Regions from separate parts of the Gordonia malaquae genome, predicted to be linked through region 2. Evidence: riboswitches for the same ligand, from Rfam matches in the RefSeq annotation. Region 2 holds a riboswitch; the other holds the start of a gene.
What was found. Region 2 has a riboswitch for thiamine pyrophosphate ahead of thiC (phosphomethylpyrimidine synthase ThiC). Riboswitches for the same ligand answer to the same signal wherever they lie in the genome.
Positions count from the first base shown of each region.

Region 1: another riboswitch for thiamine pyrophosphate. It lies ahead of WFK36_RS21065 (FAD-dependent oxidoreductase); the one in region 2 lies ahead of thiC (phosphomethylpyrimidine synthase ThiC).

Region 1 covers NZ_JBBCUB010000007.1:209,551-219,960, reverse strand. The annotation lists gene WFK36_RS21080 (NUDIX hydrolase) at 102-575, shown strand; gene WFK36_RS21075 (hypothetical protein) at 582-1,043, opposite strand; gene thiE (thiamine phosphate synthase) at 1,165-1,821, opposite strand; TPP riboswitch at 1,850-1,961, shown strand; gene WFK36_RS21065 (FAD-dependent oxidoreductase) at 1,930-2,967, shown strand; gene thiS (sulfur carrier protein ThiS) at 2,991-3,188, shown strand; gene thiG (thiazole synthase) at 3,181-3,939, shown strand; gene WFK36_RS21050 (EamA/RhaT family transporter) at 3,941-4,891, opposite strand; gene WFK36_RS21045 (ATP-grasp domain-containing protein) at 4,990-6,156, shown strand; partial or broken gene WFK36_RS21040 (HNH endonuclease) at 6,172-6,363, opposite strand; gene WFK36_RS21035 (alpha/beta fold hydrolase) at 6,727-7,578, opposite strand; gene WFK36_RS21030 (hypothetical protein) at 7,575-9,194, opposite strand; gene WFK36_RS21025 (carboxymuconolactone decarboxylase family protein) at 9,369-9,749, shown strand; gene WFK36_RS21015 (LysR family transcriptional regulator ArgP) at 9,980-10,410, opposite strand, start outside.
Region 2 covers NZ_JBBCUB010000006.1:238,821-249,230, forward strand. The annotation lists gene WFK36_RS19850 (phosphotransferase family protein) at 1-131, shown strand, start outside; gene WFK36_RS19855 (acyl-CoA dehydrogenase family protein) at 133-1,356, shown strand; gene thiD (bifunctional hydroxymethylpyrimidine kinase/phosphomethylpyrimidine kinase) at 1,636-2,424, opposite strand; gene thiC (phosphomethylpyrimidine synthase ThiC) at 2,472-4,160, opposite strand; TPP riboswitch at 4,154-4,265, opposite strand; gene WFK36_RS19870 (GNAT family N-acetyltransferase) at 4,445-4,804, shown strand; gene WFK36_RS19875 (siderophore-interacting protein) at 4,847-5,599, shown strand; gene WFK36_RS19880 (exodeoxyribonuclease III) at 5,915-6,697, opposite strand; gene WFK36_RS19885 (barstar family protein) at 6,703-7,167, opposite strand; gene WFK36_RS19890 (guanyl-specific ribonuclease) at 7,164-7,676, opposite strand; gene WFK36_RS19895 (GNAT family N-acetyltransferase, cg3035/Rv0428c family) at 7,751-8,422, opposite strand; gene WFK36_RS19900 (peptide deformylase) at 8,426-9,016, opposite strand; gene WFK36_RS19905 (DUF3263 domain-containing protein) at 9,236-9,580, shown strand; gene WFK36_RS19910 (LytR C-terminal domain-containing protein) at 9,686-10,198, shown strand; gene WFK36_RS19915 (superoxide dismutase family protein) at 10,235-10,410, shown strand, end outside.

The DNA.
Region 1 (10,410 bases), on a different contig from region 2:
GGTTCAACCCAGCCTAGTCCGCGTGCCTTCGTACGGATGGGAGGACCCGGTAGCGTGATGGGCGAGTCGGGCGATCACCCGCGGACGGCGAAGGAGACATCGTGCAGGGAGACGGCGACGGCTGGGTCTTCGACGCTGACGGACAGCGCTACTGGGGACGTCACGGGGCTGCGGGACTGCTGCTCACCGCACCACTCGGCGACGACGTCGACGGGATCGCAGTGCTGTTGCAACACCGTGCGGTCTGGTCGCACCAAGGCGGCACCTGGGGGCTGCCCGGCGGCGCCCGCGACTCCCACGAGACCGTCGAACAGGCCGCCGTTCGCGAAGCCCACGAGGAGGCCGGCATCGCTGCGTCCGATCTCGAGGTGACCGACTCGGTCGTCACCCACCGCGCGTCGAGCGGATGGACGTACACGACGGTCATCGCTCGGACCGCACATCAGATCACGACTGTCGCCAACGGCGAGTCGGCGGAACTGCGCTGGGTGCCCTCCACGTCGGTCGCCGACCTTCCGTTGCATCCCGGTTTGGCTCTGGCGTGGCCGGCGCTCGTGGACCGTCTGCAGTTCTGACCCGGGTCAGTTCTTGGCGAGTTGGTTGGCGCCGGAGATGAGCGCGTTGACGGCTGACTCGTCGCCGGTGCGTCCACGTCCGTAACTCCAGCAACGGTCGCCGTCGCGGTCGCAGAGGAGATACGTGATGATCTCAGCGCCTTCGGTCTGCTGATAGAACGACATGATCTCGACGCCTGCGCCGATGTCGTAGAGCATCGACGTCATCGCGCCGATCGTGCCCGCCGCAGTCGCCTCGAGGCTGACTGTGCGTGCGGCGACTGTCACGTTCGCGGTGCAGCGGACCATGTCGGCGGCGCTGGGCTCGATCCGCAGGTCGTCGAGGGAGATCGCGCCGGTCGGGGCGTAGGTGTTGTTGAAGCTGGCAGTGGTCATCGTGGCCGCCTCCGGTGGAAACCAGGTGGGCAGTCGGCGGACGCCGCGCCCGTACGGGGTCAACGATGTCGGGTGGATCTGAATGGAACGCATCTCGTCGGTTCATTTCGGTCGAAGATTTCGTGACCGACGAAAGTGGTGGAAGACGACGAACCCGCAGCGGGGGGTCGGTCGAATCAGACCCCGCTGCGGCGGGTTACCAGGAGCTTCCACGTCATAGTGTCGACGAGCCTAGCACCGCACCGCGGAGAGCGGTAGCGGCCGTGCGTGGATCCGCTTCGCCGGTGATCGCACGCACCACGACGATGCGTGACGCTCCGGCGGCCATCACCTCGTGGACGCGGCCCAGGTCGATGCCCCCGATGGCGAACCACGGCTTTCGGCTGGACTCCGAGTGGGCGGCCCGGACGAGACCGAGGCCGGTGGCGGCGCGGCCGGGTTTGGTGGGCGTCGTCCAGCACGGGCCGGTGCAGAAGTAGTCGACATCCGGGTCGGCGACTGCAGCGCGCATCTGGTCCTCGTCGTGGGTGGAGCGGCCGATGACGACATCCGGTCCGACGACGGCGCGCGCCGCGGCGGGCGGCAGGTCGTCCTGCCCGATGTGGAGCACGTCGGCGCGCGCGGCGTGCGCGATGTCGGCGCGGTCGTTGACTGCGAGCAGAGCACCGCCCGCATGCACCACATCCCGCATCGCGGCGAGGATCTCGAGTTCCTCCTTCGCGTCGAGTTCCTTGTCGCGGAGTTGCACGATGTCGACCCCTCCGGCGATTGCTTCGGCGATGAACTCGAGGAGGTCGCCGCGCTCGCGGCGGGCATCGGTGCACAGGTAGAGGCGGGCGTCGGCGAGAGCGGTGCGCGGGTCGGCGGGCATGGTGTCAACGGTAGGCTGGGCGGCGGAAGTGTGAAGACACGGGAGTCCGGGGCGCCGGGCTGAGAGTGCGACGCGGGCCGTCGCTGACCGTCTGACCTGATCCGGGTAATGCCGGCGAAGGGATGCATCGTGAGACGTGACCTCTCAGTTGTCGGCGGCGGAGTGATCGGGCTGTCGTGCGCGTTGGCGGCGGCAGATCGCGGCTGGTCGGTGACGGTGTTCGACGCCGGTGCGCAGCGTCGTGCCGCTCACGTCGCGGGCGGAATGCTCGGCTGTTTCGGCGAGGGCAGACCCGGTGAGGACGCTCTGCTCGCTGTCGCCGCGGAGTCGGCGTCCGCATGGCCGGATTTCCTCGCGCGTCTCGGTGACCCCGCCGTTCGGGTCGCTGACGACAGTCTGCTGGTCGCCGCGTCGAGCGCGGACCTCGCCGAACTCGACGACCAGGTCGCGTTCGTCCGTGCCCAGCTGCCGGATGCGACGATCACCGCCGAGTCGGCTGCAGAGATGCGACGTGCGGAGGTCACGCTCACCCGGAACATCGCGGGCGGATACCTCGCGTCGGGGGAGGGTGCGGTCGACAACCGGCGTCTGCTGGACGCGCTCCGGTCCGCTGCGGAGCAGGCGGGAGTTCGGTTCGTGACTGCCGAGATCACCGATGCCGCCGAGGTTCCAGGCGATCAGGTGCTTATTGCCGCCGGGTTGGGAACCCCGCAGGTCAGGTCCGTGGGGGAGCTTCCGATGCGTGGCGAGAAGGGCGAGATCCTTCGCCTGCGCCGCACCCGGTGGGCGGTGCCGCCGCCCGCTCGGGTGATCCGAGCCCGCTGGCACGGCAGACCGCTGTACGTCGTCCCGCGTGCGGATGGGGTGGTCGTCGGCGCCACCCAATACGAGGCCGTCGGGCCGGACGACCGCGCACCGCAGGCAGGTGGAGTCGCCGACCTGCTCGCCGACGCGGGAGAACTGATGCCGGGACTGCGGACGTACGAGCTGGTGGAGGTCGCGGCCGGCATCAGACCGTCGTCTGCCGACGGGCTGCCCGTGGTCCGTCGGATCGACGACCGCGTGATCGTGGCGACCGGCCACGGTCGGAACGGAATCGCCCTCGCGCCGTGGACGGCGAACCGCGTCGCAGGTCTGCTCACTTGAGAACCCCAACGAAGGAGAACCCCGTGGAACTCACAGTCAACGGCGACACCGTCGTCTTCGACGGACCCGTCGACGTCCCTGCACTGCTCGCGCACCTCGATCTGCCCGATACCGGCGTCGCTGTCGCCGTCAACGGCGTGGTGCGGCCGAAGACGCGCTGGGACGAAGAGATCAGCGCCTACGCCGAGGTCGACGTTCTGACGGCGGTGCAGGGTGGCTGACGGGTTCGTCGTCGCAGGCCGTGAGTTCTCGTCACGGCTGATCATGGGGACCGGCGGCGCGTCGAACCTCGCCGTCCTGGAACGCGCACTCGTCGCCTCCGGCACAGAACTCACGACCGTCGCGATGCGTCGGGTGGATCCGACAGCCGGGACCGGTGTCCTCGACCTGCTGCGCAGGCTCGACATCGCAGTGCTTCCGAACACGGCCGGATGTCATACGACAGCCGAAGCCGTGCTGACCGCGCAGTTGGGCCGCGAGGCGGTCGAGACCGATCTGGTGAAACTGGAAGTGGTCGCCGACGACCGGACTCTGCTGCCGGACTCGCTTGAACTCGTCGATGCTGCGGCCGCGCTCGTCGCCGACGGCTTCGCGGTGATGGCGTATACCAACGACGACCCGGTGCTGGCGCTTCGTCTCGAAGACGTTGGTGTCGCTGCCGTGATGCCGCTCGGTGCACCGATCGGGACCGGTCTCGGGATCGCGAACCCGCACAACATCGAGATGATCGTGTCTCGCGCGAGTGTGCCGATTGTCCTGGACGCGGGCATCGGGACGGCGTCCGACGCCGCACTCGCGATGGAACTCGGTTGCGACGCCGTGCTTCTCGCGAGTGCCGTCACGCGGGCGGACAGTCCTGAGTTGATGGCGGAGGCGATGGCTCACGCGGTCAAAGCGGGGCGGCTCGCGTCGCGTGCCGGGCGCATCCCGAAGCGCTTCTGGGCGCAGGCGTCGAGCCCCGATCGGGACTGAGTCAGGCTTCGGACTGCTCGCGGCCGCGGCGCCAGCCGCCCTTCTCTGGTGGAGCCTCACCGAAGTGGTCGGGGTCGCCGGTGCCGTACCAGGCGACGAGAACAGCTCCCACCACTGCGCCGACGAAGCCGACCACCGCCAGCCATCCGAGACCTTCGCGTGCGGCGTCTCCGAGAAATGCGACGCCGATGAGGCTCGGGCCCGCCGTTTCGCCGACCACCAGGAGCGCGGTGACGCCGTTGACGGCACCGACCTGCAGCGCGACGGTCTGCACGAAGAAGCCGACGGCACCCGCGACAGCGATCGACCATGCGGCCGGGTCTGTCAGAATCGTGACCAGGTCGAACGGCTCGAGGCCATCGAGGACGCGCACTGCGATCGCGATGATGCCGAACAGGAGACCCGACGCGGCGCCGCCGACGATGGCCGCGTACTTGCCGAGCTTGTACACACCGATCAGGGCGATCGCCGCGACGATGAAGGTCGCGATCAGCAGGCCCCAGTGGAAGTCGCGGGACGCTTCGTCGTGCGCGTGCGGTGATGACGAGACGCCGAGCATGAACAGCGACAGGACCACAAGCCAGATCGCGACCCAGTCGCGGGTGTGGAGCGTGATGTTCAGCAGCAGGGTGCCGAGGAGTGCGGTGACGACGAGGTTCGCCGCGACGATCGACTGCGCCAGGAACAGCGGGAGGAAACGCGCCGCGAGTGCACCGCCGCCGAAGCCGACGATCACCATCAGGGTGCCGAGGATGAATGCCGGGTCGGCGATGGTCGACATGGTCGACGAGACCGACGGCGCTGCGCCGCCCTCTTCGAGCGGATGGACGTCGTTCTTGCCGTCTTCGCGCATTTCGAGCGCGACGCGACGTGCACCCAGTGCGCGCAGCACGGTCGACACGCCGTACGCGACTGCCGCCATGGCTGCCGCGATGACTCCGATTGCGAACAACGAAGAATTCCCCAATCCCACCGTGCGAGTGACGATCCCGCTGTTGATCGATTGCCCACATTACCCGGCCGTAGGTGAGGAGTGTCTAGTGTGTATCTGTGGCCTCTGGTACGAGCAGACATGTCCTGATCACTTTCGCGCGGTCGTTTTTGACGCTCAACCTGGCGCGACTGATGGCGGCTGCGGGTCACCGGGTGACCGTCGTCGACAGTCTCGCGGTGGGTGTGAGCAGGTATTCGAACGCGGTGAGCGGCTTCCACAAGGTGCCGCCGCCCAAGTTCGCTCCGCAGGAATACTGCCGGGAACTCGCAGCGATCGTCGAACGGGAGAAGGTCGACATCGTCATCCCGATTCACGAGGAGACGGACATCCTCGCGATGATGGCCGGTCTTTTTCCGGACACCGTCGAATTGTTCCTCTCGCCGTTCGAGGTGGAGGACATGCTGCACAACAAGCTCTCGTACCAGCGCGCGTTGACCGAGCGTGGATTCGAGACGTTGAAGTTCATGGAACTGTCGAGTCCGGAGGATGTCGAGAAGCTCGACTTCACCACCCCGTTTGCGATCAAACAGGCCTACTCGAGGGGCTCGCAGACCATCTATAAGGCCCACCCGGGCGACGACCTGAGCTACCTGGAGTTCGATCCGACAAATCCGTGGATCGCCCAGGAGTGGCTCGAAGGCGACAGATACTGCACGTACTCGGTGTGCCGCGACGGTGAGGTGTTCGCGCACGCGACGTACCCGGTCGACTATGCGATCGACGGCAAGTCGTGCCTGACGTTCGAGCACGTCGACCACGAGGGGATCCTCGAGTGGACTCGCAAGCTGGCAAAGTCGGTCAACTTCACGGGTCACATGGGTCTGGACTTCATCGACCATCCTGAACGCGGCCTGTACACCATCGAGTGCAATCCGCGCGGGACCAGCGGAATCATGATGTTTACACGCGAACAACGGGTGGACCGGGCCTTCTTCGGTGAGAACACCGAACTGATCACGCCGCCGCTCGGGCGATCGACGATGATCGGTGCGGGCATGCTGTTGTTCGGCTGGAAGAAGAACGCGTACCCGAACAACACGTTCAAGAAGTTCCGCGCCAAGATGCGCGAGTCGAAGGACGTCATCATCGACCCGCTCGACCCCAAACCCGCCGCCATGATGCCGCTCGCGTACGCGGGGATCATGCGTCAGGCGCGCAAGTACGGCGTCGGAATCGACGGCGGCTTCATGCACGACCACGAGTGGGACGGCCGCCCGGTCTAGCCGAAGCCCTGCGAATCACGCTGCCGCAGCGTGCACTGTCATCGTTCGTCGGGCGTGCGATCTGATCGGGACCCGCGGTCGATCGGTTCGTGCCGGGTCGGCCGGTTCGAGGAACCAGGGGTGGCCGTCGTGGCCGATGAACACTTCCCAGCCGCTCTGGTGGATCAGGGTGTGGTGCATCCTGCACAGCAGCACTCCGTTGCTCAGGCAACCGAAGGTGCGTGGCAACAAACATGAACCGACCAGCGGTTCGGCAGCGACCTCCGACGACACCACCCACCCAATGCCGGGGTGGTGCCCGTCGGCGGTCACGAGGTGCCGGGCCACCAGCCCGGCCAATGCCACTGCGAGTCTCCCGCGGCTCGCACTCTCACCCGAGGAACGAGCAGTCTGTAACGGGTTCGCCTGACTGCAGCGCGCTATCGACTTGTCAAAGAACCTTCGCCCCGGCGTCAACCGGAAACTAACCAAATGATATAGATCACCTCTGACAAAAACGTACGTTCGATTCTCTTGTCACGCCGCGACGCTGCGTAAGTCGCGGCGGTCCGGGTGTCTCGTGGCGACCTGCTACAGGCCGGTGGCGAGAGACGCGCAGAACTCCGCGACGTGCGATGTGGCGCGATGCTGGGCGTCGAGCATCATGCCGCCGTGGCCTTCGCCTTCGATGAGGATCCAGTCGGAGTTGGGGATGTGTGAGGCGGCTTCGCGAGAGCCGGCGGCCGGGAAGAACACGTCGTCGCCGAAGCCGACCACGAGTGTGGGGCAGCCGATTCCGGAGAGTCGTTCGACGGTCGGTTCGCCCGCGCTCATCCACGCGTACGAGGCCGCGGTCTGACCGTGGTGGCCTGCGCCGGACGTCCACACGTCCGCCGAGCTGCCCATCAGATCGCGCCAGACCGCCACCTGTGCGTTGTCGCGGAGCGCCGACGGTGACAGCGTCGTCATCAACTGTTCGAACAGTGACACAGAAGCGGGCACACTCCCGAGACGCTCAATGAGGTCCAGTTCCATCTGATTGACGATCTCGCCGATCACCGACGACCTCAGCCCGGCGATCATCGCGAGGCCGCGGATCGACCCGCCCCACACGTCGAAGAGCGCCTGCGAGATGTAGCAGCCCATCGAATAGCCGACGAGGATCGCCTCCTCGACGCCGTAGTGGTCGAGGACCGCAGCGGCGTCGGCGGCCATCTCGTGGACGGAGTACGGCGCGGGCGGCGCCGAGGAGGGCGCCACTCCGCGAGCGGCGTAGGTGATGACCTGATACCCGGCATCCACCAAGCGGTCGGGGAGCCCGGTGAAAGCCCATGTGCCAGGGGGCATTCCGAGTCCGGCCGAGAGGAGGACGGCGGGGCCGTCGCCGGCGCGGGACGCCCAGATCTCGAGGCCGTCGCCAACCTGGATCAGATCGCCGCTCATCGGATCACCAAGCTCGTCGTGGTGGCGCTCAACGTGATCGGCGTTATCTGCTTGCCCTTCATCCAGTCGCGGACGAACGCGCGGACTGCCGGGTCGGACCCGCGTCGGGCGAAGGCCTCGTCATCGAGTGCGACGGCACCGATGAGATGTCGCGGCGTCCTGGTCAGGCCCGGCTTGCTCGGCGACATTCGCATGCCGTCTGCGGTGTGCAGGAGAACGTCGATCCGCTTCCCATCCGGAGTCACCACAACCGCGGGGCGAGTGGTCGCGGCCGGATCGAACGCTGTCACGTAAAGGCGGTACCCGGACTTCGGTGCGTGGAGCCCGACCCGATCGAGCAGTCGCGGGTCGACGACGCTGTAGGGCAGGTCGATGTCGATCAGGAGTTGGCCGTCGACGAACGCCTTCCGCGACGGAAGCGACGCAGACAGGTTCCACGGCACGGGTGGAGCGAGGGTTTCACTCGATCGGTCCGATGCCGAGTTCTCCAACGGTGTGCCGGGCGGCGTTCCGTCGGTGGCGGTGAATCCCCAGGTGGAAGCCTGCAGTGACTTGTGCCAGAAGCCCGCGACGCCGTCGCGCCTTCCTGCCACTCGCAGTTCGCGGCGTTCGACACCGGGGCCGGTCGCGATGACGGTGACCGTCGAGAAGATCTCGCCGGGGATCTTCGGCTGCCGTGTCCAATCGGGGGCCGGGAGCTGGACGGCGGCTTTCGATCGGTCCCATGTCTCGACCATCAGATTGTCGGCACTCGGCTTGCCGCGCTGTGACTCCCAGCTGTATCGGAAGAAGACCGAGTCCGAGCCCGAGGAGTCGAAGTCGAAGGTGCGAGTGAACATGTCGCCGAACTTGTTCATCACGAACATCGTGGACCCCGCGGCCGACAACGACCGCGACTGGAACCGTCCGCCGAGCGGTCCGCCGACCTCGTAACTGTCGTCGTTGGGGAGCCACGGGTCGGCGTATGTGATGCGACTGCCGTCGCCGGTGAGGCTCGGGATCATCGTCATCTTGGCCTGCCCGCTCGGATGCACCCGGCCGGCGATGTCCTGGTAAGCGCGATTGTCCGACGGCGACGTGACCGACAGGGCCCATCCGCCGACCTTGCGGCCCGGCAGCGTCCGTCCGGGGGCCGTCCACAGCATCGCGCCCCACGCCGACGTCCAGTTCCACAGGCGCGGCGACTGGTTCACATTGTCCATCGTGTAGATCCAGCCGCGGTCGTCGATGCCGACCAACTCGTCGTCGTCGAGTGAGATCGCGACGAGCCGGTCACGCAGGCACGACGGCAACGGCACTGTGCGCCACTGCGATGCGGACCGCGGTCGGGTGATCAGGCGGTGCCCGACCAGCGCGAACTCCCAATGGAGATTGAACTGCGTGGTCTCGGTGCGCATTTCCACACGTGACGGAGCCGAAGTCCCCGTGTACCGGGGGAACGTCGACAGCCCGGCCCGGCTCCCGGTGGCCGGTGCGCCGGGCGGCAACTGGGCGGTCCCGAACGGAACGCATGATGCGGGGCCGGCGTGGGAGTAGCCGCCACCGATCGGCGTCGTGAGCAGGGATGCTGCGGTTGCCACGGCGAGCAGGAGGGAGGGTGCGCGGAGGCTCTTCACTCCCGGATGGTACCGCGAACGTGTTCTAGTTCTGGGTCCGTCGCCATGACGGCCGTCACGATCAATAACCCCCTAGGGGGATATTGATCTATGATTGCCATAACCCCCATGGGGGATGAGGCGATCCTGGGTGCACGGACTCGGCATCGCGAACACCTTTGAAAGGAACACCAGATGACCGATCACGACTCGCCTCACGGCAAGCAGGTCCTGCGCGACCTGGCCCCGCTGCACCGGGAACTGCGTCGCGCGATTCCTGACGTTTACAAGGGATGGAGTGCACTCTCTTCCGCGGCGTTTGCCGACGGAGCGCTCGACCGGAAGACGAAGGAACTGATCGCCCTGGCGATAGGTGTCGTCGAAGGCTGCGACGGCTGCGTCGCGTCCCACGGCCAGGCCGCGGCACGCGCAGGCGCGACGCCGCAGGAGGCCGCGGAGGCGATCGGCGTCACGTTCCTCATGCACGGCGGGCCGGCGACCGTGCACGGTGCCCGCGCCTTCGAGGCGTTCCTCGAATTCGTCGATGCGATCGATGCGGGCGAGACCCCGGCCTGACGCCCGAAACCGAACAAGAGAGGACAGCATCCGATGTGTCGACCGAGTAGATGCCGAACGTGTGGAAAGACGACCTGGGCGGGCTGTGGCAGCCACATTGCTCAGGTGAAGGCCTCGGTTCCGGCGGCCCAGTGGTGCGCGGGGACGCACACGGCCGAGGAGAAGTCAGCGGCGAAGGCGGCGAGCGGAGGCTTCTTCGGGAGATTTCGCCGGTGACGTCGCAGTGTCGGTCAACGCCCGCCGGAGGGGACCGGAGCGAGACCGCGGCGCGGCGGGACAAGACTGCGGCGGGCGTGGTCGACGACGAGGGCGGTCAACCCGGAGACCAGGGGTGACCGGAGTTTCCAGTGCTGCCAGTAGAGCGGCACGTCGACCGGTCGCTTGGTGAGGGGCACGAGTCGTCGTCCGATCTGTTCGTCGTCGATCTCGACCTCGGGGACGGCGCCCCACCCGATACCGGCCTGGATGGCTCGTCGATACTCCGACGCCGAGGGGATGTAGTTCACCGGCGGCGAGATCGGTTCGGCGACGAGGTGTTTGAGCGCCTTGATCTGAAGATGATCCTTGCGGTCGAACATCACCATCGGCGCGTACTGCATGTCTCGCGCGCGGACGCCGTTCGGCAGCCACCGCTCGATGAACTCCGGTGATGCGACGGGGA
Region 2 (10,410 bases):
TCGCCGGCATCGTCGAGGGCATCTATTACCGGTTCGGCCAAGGGCAGACAGTCGGCGAAGGCTTCGCCGACGTCGGTGCGGGTGTGTTCCCGCTGCTCGACGCCGGGCTGGCCGCATTGAAGGAGAACTGAGATGGATTTCGGATTCGACGCGAAGACCGCCGAACTCGTCGAGGGCGTCACAGCGTTCATGGAATCGCACGTGTACCCGGCGGAGAAGGTGTTCCACAATCAGCTGGTCGCCGCGGGTGACGACCGGTGGGCGTGGGACTCCATGCCGATCCTGCAGGAACTGCGCGCCGAGGCCCGCAGCCGCGGGTACTGGAACTTCTTCCTGCCCGGAGAGGGCGGCGCGGGCCTGACGAATCTGCAATACGCACCGATCGCCGAGATCACCGGGCGCAGCGGGCATCTGGCGCCGGCAGTGTTCAACTGCTCGGCACCGGACACCGGCAACATGGAGGTGCTGAACGAGTTCGGCACCGACGCTCAGAAGGCCCAGTGGCTGGAGCCGCTGCTCGACGGTCAGATCCGGTCGGCGTTCGCCATGACCGAACCCGATGTCGCGAGCTCGGACGCCACCAACATCGGGTTGTCGATCGTGCGCGACGGCAATGAGTACGTCATCAACGGCCGCAAGTGGTGGATCACCGGCGCGATGAACCCCAACGCCAAGATCTTCGTGGTGATGGGCAAGACCGATCCCGACGCCCCGCGCCACGCGCAGCAGTCCCAGGTCCTCGTTCCGCGGGACACCCCCGGACTTGAAGTGGTCCGTCCGATGGAGGTGTTCGGCTACGACGATCACAGCCACGGCGGCCACGCCGAACTGCGGTTCACCGACGTCCGTGTCCCGGTGGAGAACATCATCGCCTCCGAAGGCGCGGGATTCGCGATCGCGCAGGCCCGTCTCGGACCCGGGCGCATCCATCACTGCATGCGTGCGATCGGCCTCGCCGAGCGTGCCATCGAGCTGATGTGCGACCGCGCGTCGAACCGTGTCGCGTTCGGTCGTCCGCTCGCCGAGCAGGGCGTGATCCGCGACTGGATCGCTGAGTCGCGAGTCCGCGTCGAGCAGTTGCGGTTGTTGGTCCTCAAGACCGCGTGGCTGATGGACACCGTCGGCAACAAGGGCGCGCACACCGAGATCCAGGCGATCAAGATCGCCACTCCGCGCACCGTCCAGTGGATCCTCGACAAGGCGATCCAGACGCACGGCGCAGGCGGTCTGTCGCAGGACTTCCCGCTCGCGGAGTCGTACGCGGCGATCCGCACCCTCCGCTTCGCCGACGGCCCGGACGAGGTCCACAAGAACTCCCTCGCCAAGAACGAGATCCGCCGCCAGCAGAACCGCTGACCGTCGTTCGCTTCGAGCGGCGACGAGCTTTCCTGCTTCTTGAGCAGCAACGAGCTTTCTCTGCTCCTTGAGCGATGCCGAGCCCTCTCTGCTCCTTGAGCGATGGCGAGCCCTCACTGCTCCTTGAGCGAGCTTGCGAGTCGAAAGGTCTGCAGGTCGGTGCCTTTCGACTCGCTCCGCTCGCTCAAGGAGCAGTGGTCGACCGTCACTCAAGGAGCGGTTGAGTTGCGTGCTCAAGGAGCGGTTGAGTCGCGTCTCAAGGAGCAGTGGGGCGCACGATCAGCGGACGCGCCAGAGGGGATTGACAGGGCCGTGGCCTGCGCCGAGCGGGTACGCGGACTCCAGACCGCGCGTCACCCAACGTTTGGCGAAGACGACGGCGTCTGGCATCGAGTATCCGTGGGCCAGCGCGCTGCAGATCGCGGCGGCGAGGGTGTCGCCGGCTCCGTGATCATGTGGTGTGTCGATGCGTGGTCCGTCGATCTCGATGTAGTCGGCGCCGTCGACCAACAGGTCGGGACTGCGGTCGCTGCCGCGGAGGTGACCGCCCTTGACGAGCGCCCATCGTGCGCCCCGATCACGGAGGGCTCGTGCGGCCGCTCGCTGTGAGTCGGCGTCGACGACGTCGATGCCGGTGATGAGCCGGACCTCGTCGAGATTCGGTGTGACGATGTCGGCCAGCGGGAACATGCGGCCGACCAACGTGTCGAGGGCATCTGTCGCGAGCAGAGGGTCGCCGTGCATCGACGCGCACACCGGGTCGACCACCAGCGGCACCCCTCCGCCGCCGATGCCGACCTCGGTGCACGCGTCGGCGATCGCCGAGATGATCTCGGCCGTCGCCAGCATCCCCGTCTTCACGGCACTCACCCCGATGTCGGACGTGACCGTCCGGATCTGGGCGGCCACCACCTCGGGGTCGATCGTCTGCACACCGCTGACCCCGAGACTGTTCTGGACGGTCACCGCGGTCACGGCGACACAGCCGTGGAGCCCGAGGAGCGCAAACGTCCGGAGGTCGGCCTGGATTCCGGCTCCTCCGCCGGAGTCGGACCCGGCGATCGTCATGACGCGCGTCGGCGTGACGCCGGGGGCAGCGGTGGGCAGCAGATCAGTCACGGTGCGGCGACCTCTTCCTTTGCAACCCCCTCATTGGAGACCTCGGTCAGCGGCAGGTACACCTGATTGCCGGCGACCGCGAACTCCTCCGACTTCGCGGCCATCTCCTGAGCGATCTTCCGATCGATGTCGTCCGCGGTGACGAGGTTGTTCTCCTCGGCGTACGTGCGGACGTCGGCCGAGATCCGCATCGAGCAGAACTTCGGTCCGCACATCGAGCAGAAATGCGCGGTCTTCGCCGGCTCGGCGGGCATCGTCTCGTCGTGGTACTCGCGAGCCGTGTCGGGATCGAGCGCGAGGTTGAACTGATCGGTCCAGCGGAACTCGAAACGCGCCTTCGAGAGGGCGTCGTCCCGTTCCTGCGCCCTGGGATGCGCCTTCGCCAGATCGGCGGCGTGGGCGGCGATCTTGTACGTGATGACGCCGACCTTCACGTCGTCCCTGTTCGGCAGCCCGAGGTGCTCCTTCGGCGTGACGTAGCAGAGCATCGCGGTGCCGGCCTGCGCGATCATCGCCGCGCCGATCGCCGACGTGATGTGGTCGTATGCGGGAGCAATGTCGGTGGCGAGCGGTCCGAGCGTGTAGAATGGTGCCTCCTCACACCACTCCTCCTCCAGGCGGACGTTCTCGGCGATCTTGTGCATCGGGACGTGGCCGGGGCCCTCGATCATCACCTGGACACCGTGACTCTTGGCGATCTTCGTCAGCTCGCCGAGCGTGCGCAGCTCGGCGAACTGCGCCTCATCGTTGGCGTCTGCGATCGAGCCGGGGCGCAGACCGTCGCCCAGCGAGAACGTGATGTCGTAGCGCGCGAGGATCTCGCACAGCTCGTCGAAGTGGGTGTACAGGAACGACTCGGTGTGGTGCGCCAGGCACCACGCCGCCATAATCGACCCGCCACGCGAGACGATGCCCGTGACCCGCTTCGCGGTCAGCGGCACGTAGCGCAGGAGGACACCCGCGTGCACGGTCATGTAGTCGACGCCCTGCTCGGCCTGCTCGATGACGGTGTCGCGGTAGATCTCCCAGGTGAGCTTGGTTGGATCGCCGTTGACCTTCTCCAGGGCCTGGTAGATCGGCACGGTGCCGACGGGGACGGGGGAGTTCCGCATGATCCACTCGCGGGTCACGTGGATGTCCTTGCCCGTCGAGAGGTCCATGATGGTGTCTGCGCCCCACCGGGTGGCCCACACCATCTTCTCGACTTCCTCCGCGATCGACGACGTGACCGCTGAGTTGCCGATGTTGGCGTTGACCTTCACCGCGAAGGCCTTGCCGATGATCATCGGTTCGCATTCGGGATGCTTGTGGTTCGCCGGGATCACGGCCCGGCCGATCGCGACCTCGCTGCGCACCAGTTCGACGTCGACTCCCTCACGGGCGGCGATGTAGCGCATCTCCGGGGTGATCACTCCCGCCCGAGCCCATGCGAGCTGCGTTGCGACGCCGTCGACGGGCGTCGGCCTGGACCAGGTGTCGCGGGTCTTCTCGAGACCGGATTCGACGTCGATCACGGCGCTCGAATCGGTGTACGGACCCGAGGTGTCGTACAGGTCGAGGTGCTCGCCGTTCGTCAGGTGGACACGTCGCTGCGGAACGCGCAGTTCGTCGACGTGCAGGTACTCCTTGGTGCTGCCCTGGATCGGGCCTGTGGTGACGCTGTCTGCAGACACAGGTGTGCCCATGACTTCTCCTCCCTACGCCGGCATTACCCGGACAGGTTCGAGCGGTCGACGACCGCCAGTCGCCATCTCAGCCCTCGGATCGTGAGAGCCCCCGCGTGTGTAATTGTGTGTGCTCGCCGTCGTTCGCCGGAGCGATGAGGGGCACGATGGTCAGCGTACGTCATGGCGTTCGGCGGCGGGTAGGGCCCGGGCCGACGCTGAAACGTGATGCAGATGTGACTGATGTGACTTGCGACACATGGTTACGCGACCGTAAGGTTGTGACTGCCATCACAGGAGGTGTCATGCATCTGAGGAACCGTCTCGGGAACCATCGCCATCACCCGCCGCATCGTTCGGCGCGGTCGTTGCTCCAGCAGATTTCGGAAGTCGTCCACAACCCCGACCGTGAGCGGTTCGAGCTCTGGGTGGCGGGCGATCTGGTCGGCGTCCTCGGCTATCGCATCGACACCACGGAGCAGACGGTCACCATCCTGCACACCGTTCTGTACGACGAGTACTCCGGACATGGCCTGGCCACCCGTCTCACCGGCAACGCCATGGAGTACATGCGTGACCAGGGTCTGCGCGTGCGGCCGTTGTGCACGTTCACCAAGCGGTACGTCGATGAGCATCCCGGCGTAGTCGCCCTCGCTCCCGTCTGAGGAGTCGGTTAGGCTCACCTCATCTACGAGAGGTTGGCCGGTATGAGTGAGAAGAAGCAGCCGTCGCGCGGTTGGCAGGGTGCGATCATGAAGGCATTCCGCGCGGACGACTTCGTTTTGACGGTGACCGGCGTTGAGCAGGTCACCGAGCATTATGTGAGGCTCGGATTCGCAGGCGGGGGTCTGCTCGCCGCGATCCCCGTGCATCCGACCATGTGGGTGCGCGGATGGTTTCCGTCCGACGACGCCCTCCATCAGCGCGGATACACTCTCGTCGACCCGGACCCGGAAACGGACACCTTCCATCTCGAGTTCACTCTGCACGACGGCCCGGCCGCTCGGTGGGCGCAGAAGGCGAAGGTCGGCGACCGACTGTCCGTCTCCGTGATGGGCAGCAAGTTCGACATGCCCGACCCTGCGCCCACACGATGGCTGATCGCCGGCGACACCGCGTCGCTCGCCGCCATCAACTCATTGCTCGACGCATTCACCGGTACCGGGACCGATGTGGCCGCGACGATCTGGTTCGAGCACGCCCACGACGACGACCGTGACCTTCCGCTGCGCATCCGTCCGCAGGACACCGTCCACTGGATCCGCCGCGAGCGTGACGGCCTTGGGCTCGTTGAGGCGGTCAAGGCCGCGGCGTTCGACGCATCAGGCGCGCACGCCTGGGTGGCCCTCGACGCCGCGAGCACCCGCGCTGTCACCGCGGCGTTCCGCTCGGACTTCAAGCTCGGGCGCGGCGGCGTGAAGTCGCGTGCCTACTGGCGCGTCGGGAAGCCGTTCGCCTGAGCGCTCCCACTGCTCCGCGAAGATTCCGTGAGTACTGCTCCCTGAGCGAGTCTCGCTCCTCCTGACTCGTTGAGCGGGCTTCGCTCCTACTGCTCCTTGAGCGAGCTTCGCTCCCGACTGCTCCTTGAGCGAGCTTGCGAGTCGAAAGGTCTGCAGGTCAACACCTTTCGACTCGCTCCGCTCGCTCAAGGAGCAGTGGGGAGTGAGCTGCTCAAGGAGCAGTGGGGAGTGAGCTGCTCAAGCGACAGGGGGAAGGGGCAGTGGGGAGTGAGCTGCTCAAGGAGTTAATGGGAGCGGGCCCGCTCAATGGGGCAGTCAGGAGAGGTCGAGGACGAGGGGTGCGTGGTCGCTCGCACCCTTGGCGGCGCGGGCGGCAGTGTCGATGAACGCGTCGTGCACACGATCGTTCAACGCCGGAGAGCACAGGGCGAAGTCGATGCGCATGCCCTCGTTCTTCTGGTGCCTTCCCGCGGTGTAGTCCCAGAAGGTGTACGTGTCCGGGCCCGGCGTGAACGGCGCCGCGCTGTCCGCGTATCCGGCGTCGACGAACGCGCGGAAGGCGGCACGCTCGGCGTCCGACGTGTGCGTGCGTTCGGCGAAGTAGTCGACGTCCCAGACGTCATCGTCCGTCGGCGCCACGTTCCAGTCGCCTGCGAGCGCGATCTGCGCGGCCGGGTCGTGAGTCAGTTCCAGCTGCATCACTCCTGCGAGAGTGTCGAGCCATTCGAGCTTGTATGCGAGATGGGGGTCGCCCGGCGCCCGTCCATTGGGGACGTACAGGCTCCACACGCGGACACCGCCGCACATCGCCGACATCGCGCGGGCCTCGCGGACGCCGTCGTACTCTGGCTGACCGTCGAATCCGAGATGTACATCCTGCAGACCGACGCGGGATGCGATGGCGACGCCGTTGTATCCACCGGTGCCGTGGAACGCCACGTCGTAGCCGTGGGCGATGAAACTCATCACCGGGAACTGGTCATCGGAGCACTTCGTCTCCTGGATGGCGAGCACGTCCACGGCGTGCCTGGTCATCCACGCGACGACGTCCTCCGACCGGGCGCGGATCGAGTTCACATTCCAAGTGGCCAGGCGCATGCCGTTCAGTCTCTCCCAGTGACGGTCGCGACGGAAACCCCTGTCCCGGACCACCTGTCGCGGACGGTGCCGGGATCGTCGGAGACGAGCAGGATCGCGAACGACCGTCCGTGGGCACGATGATGGTCGTGCCAGAACTCGACCGATTCGGCGAACCAATCGAGGGAGTCGGTCTGGGCGCCCAGCAGGCGGTCCGCGTCGCCGACAACGGTCAGGTAACCGGTGGAGACAGTGCCTTCGGCGGTACGCAGATCGGTCGGGAGATCGCGCATGCAGTCATCGAGGGCGTCTCGGTTGAAACCGAAGTGATCCGGGAAGTCCCAGGCCAGCGCGAAGGCATCGAGCACCTCGTCGACAGTGGTCATCTCGGTGGCGTTCACTCGTCGAGCGATCACGCCGGTGCCGTAGAGCGACGGCACAGTTGTCGCGAGGCCTACGACGCCGGTGCGGACGAACTCGTCGATGCTCATGTGGACGGGCCTCGGATCTTGGTGAACGTCTCGTAGTGATCGAGCGTGTAATACGCCGAGCCGTCGCTGCCGGTCACGATGCGTTCGGCGTCGCGGCCACGGCCACGCTGCTTCGGATTCACATCCCACTCGCGATAGGTGATCCGCTTGCCCTTCAACGTCTTCGACGGCAGGCGTCGCTCGTTGTTGCGGAACACGTCGCCGCCGTGCGTGCCGGGAGCATTCGCCGCTGCGGGCCAGTCGCCTGCATCGACGTACTGCAGGGTCTGCTGCACGCGTGCGGGGGTGTCCGACGGTCCCGGCTTCTCAGTACGCGAGCGGTCGGCCGGACTGGTCTTACTTCCGTCGACGATGCTCATGGACGACGATGCGGGAGTCGCCTCGTCGGTAGAGCTCCGGCCGTCGATCCACCAGGTCAGCGCTACGACGGCGAGGAGGACCAGCACGCCGAGGGCGGACGCGGCCATGCGGCGACGTGAGTGTTCGGGGGCGTCTGCGGGGGAGGACATCACCGTCCACGGTAGCGGCTCGCCCGGCTCCGGCCGCATCGGGCGGCACCAACCCAGTCGGTCCGGCAGGCCGATCACAGAGCGTGGATGCGTCCTGTGTGGTGGAGCGCCAGCCCAGCGCGTCGAGCAGCGTCTCGTGCAGTCCGATCGTCGGTGGTGAGGGTCGTCGCCCATCGGCCGGGGGAGAACTCGACGGCGTCGACCGTCGGCGTCACATCGGTGACGAGCACTTCGACGTCGAGTCCGGCGTCGAGTACGGGGATCGATCCGGTTCGCACCAGTCGATCAGGCAGAAGGGCGCGAGGATGCAGGTCGCGGTCGGCGTACCAGGACCGGATGTCCGGCAGCGCGGCCGACGACGCGGTGAAGCCGACCGGAACGGCCAGGTCGCCGCGGAGTCCGACTCCACCTGCGTGCAGCAACCACCCGTCGATCTCGGCGTGGTCGCCTCCCGCCGCAGTGCACAACGCACGCTCGACGTCGCGAATCTCCGAGTTCCGGACCACCCTGCGCGACAGGGTGCGCACCGCGGTGATCGCCGTGCGCGGGATCGTGTGCTCCACGTCGTCGCGGCGGACGACAAAACGGTCGGCGTCGGTGGCGACGAGCACACCGGTCACGTCCGACAATGTCGGACTGTGTGGCAGAGCCGGATTCGGAGCGTTCCGCCAATCGGCGGGCGCGTCGCGCGCGAGCCGGTAGCGCACGACAACACGGTCGCCGACCACCGGATCGGGAGTGCTCACGACTCAGTCGTCGTGGCCGAACGGATCGCGGACCTCGCCCGGGGTCCACGTGAGCCCGGGCACACCCCAGCCGTTGCGCTTGATCGCCTTCTTCGCGGCGCGCGCGTTGCGTCCGACGAGCACATCGACGTACAGGTAGCCGTCGAGGTGGCCGGTTTCGTGCTGCAGCATGCGTGCGAAGAAGCCGTTGCCCTCGATCTCGACACGCTCACCGGCGCGGTCGGTGCCCACGACCTTCGCCCAGTCGGCGCGACCGGTCGGGAACCCTTCGCCCGGAACCGACAGGCAGCCCTCGTCGTTGTCGTCGGGATCGGGCATCGTCTCCGGGATCTCCGACGTCTCGAGCACCGGGTTGATCACCTCGCCGCGGCGTCGCACGCCGCCGTCGGGGCAGTCGTAGACGAACATGCGCAGGTCACGGCCCACCTGATTGGCGGCGAGGCCGACACCGTTCGCCGCGTCCATGGTCTCGTACATGTCGTCGAGCAGGGTGATGATCTCCGCTGACGGGACGCCCTTGTCGTCGAGCTCGACGGGAGTCGTCGGCGCGTGCAGAACCGGTTCGCCGACGATGCAGATCGGAAGAATTGCCATGGCTGAACACTTTACCGGCGTAACCGGTCGTCGTCGCCGGTGCGTGTCGTCGTGAGGTGACGCGTTGTCAGTGGTTAGACTCATCGGCGAAACCACACGCGTGTGATTCCTCCTCGAGCCTGGTGGCTCGGGCGGGCGGGGACTTTGCGCGAGCGGAAGCACTTTCGGCAGTGGACACTCGGCGACATGCTTTTCGACGGCATTCGGTAAGGGAGCGAGATGGACGGCGCAACCGCGCGAACCCCCAAGGACGACGACTCGGCCGTCGCTGCGCAGAACAGTCTGCCTGCTGACCCGCACGAGGTCGGAGCCGACGGGCTGACTCGACGCGAACACGACATCCTCGCGTTCGAACGCCAGTGGTGGAAGTACGCGGGATCGAAGGAAGAGGCGGTCAAGGAACTCTTCAGCCTGTCCGCCACCCGCTACTACCAGATCCTGAACGCCCTGGTCGATCGGCCGGAAGCGCTCGCCGCCGATCCGATGCTCGTCAAGCGTTTGCGCCGACTGCGTGCGTCGCGCCAGAAGGCGCGTGCCGCCCGTCGTCTCGGCTTCGACATCTGATCAGCGAGTCGAACGGCCTCGTCGCACCGCACGCCGACCACCGCGCGGGATTCTCCAGACACGCCCTAGACGTACTACGCGACGTCGTGAGCTAAAGTTGCCGTGATGAAAGCTGACCGAGAAACCAACCGGCTTCCGCTCCGAGCGGGGGCCATGCTCTTGCTCGCGATCGCCGTGGTCTGCATCGGCCTCGGATGGCACAGCGCGGCCACGAGCGGCGACGACGGCAAAGCCGATCTCGCAGACACGCAAACCAGTGCGTCTGCAGACCAGACGCCCTCGGCTTCGACTCCGAAGAAGGCGTCCACATCCACCGCGCCCAGCACCGTGACGGACGCCGCCGGCGTCGGGACGATGTGCGTCCTCAACGCAGGCACCCAGACCGGTCTCGCCGGTGAGGTGTCGGATGCGCTGAAGGCAGCGGGCTTCACGGTCAGCGAGGCCGCGAACCTCTCCACCGCCAGCATCAGTGAGAACACGATCTTCTACGGTGCAGGCAAGGAATCGGCGGCCAAGAAGGTCGCCGAATCGGTGCCGGGCGGCGCCGACGTCACCGAGCGTCCCGCAGCGTTCACCAAATGCCCCGGCGAACTCGCCGTCGTGGTCGTGTCCAAATGACCTCAGCCCTCTCCATCACGCGATCTAAGGAGCGTCATGTTCGCCCGTAACCTCACCGGAATCTCGACCACCCGAGTCCTGGCAGTGGTCGCTGCGGCCGGTGCCGCAGGAGCCGTCCTCGCGGGCTGCTCACCGGACGAGCACCCCTCCGACGTCCCCGGCACCCGTCCGGCAGTCATCACCGGCGACCAGGTCCAGCCCGGTGACGACGT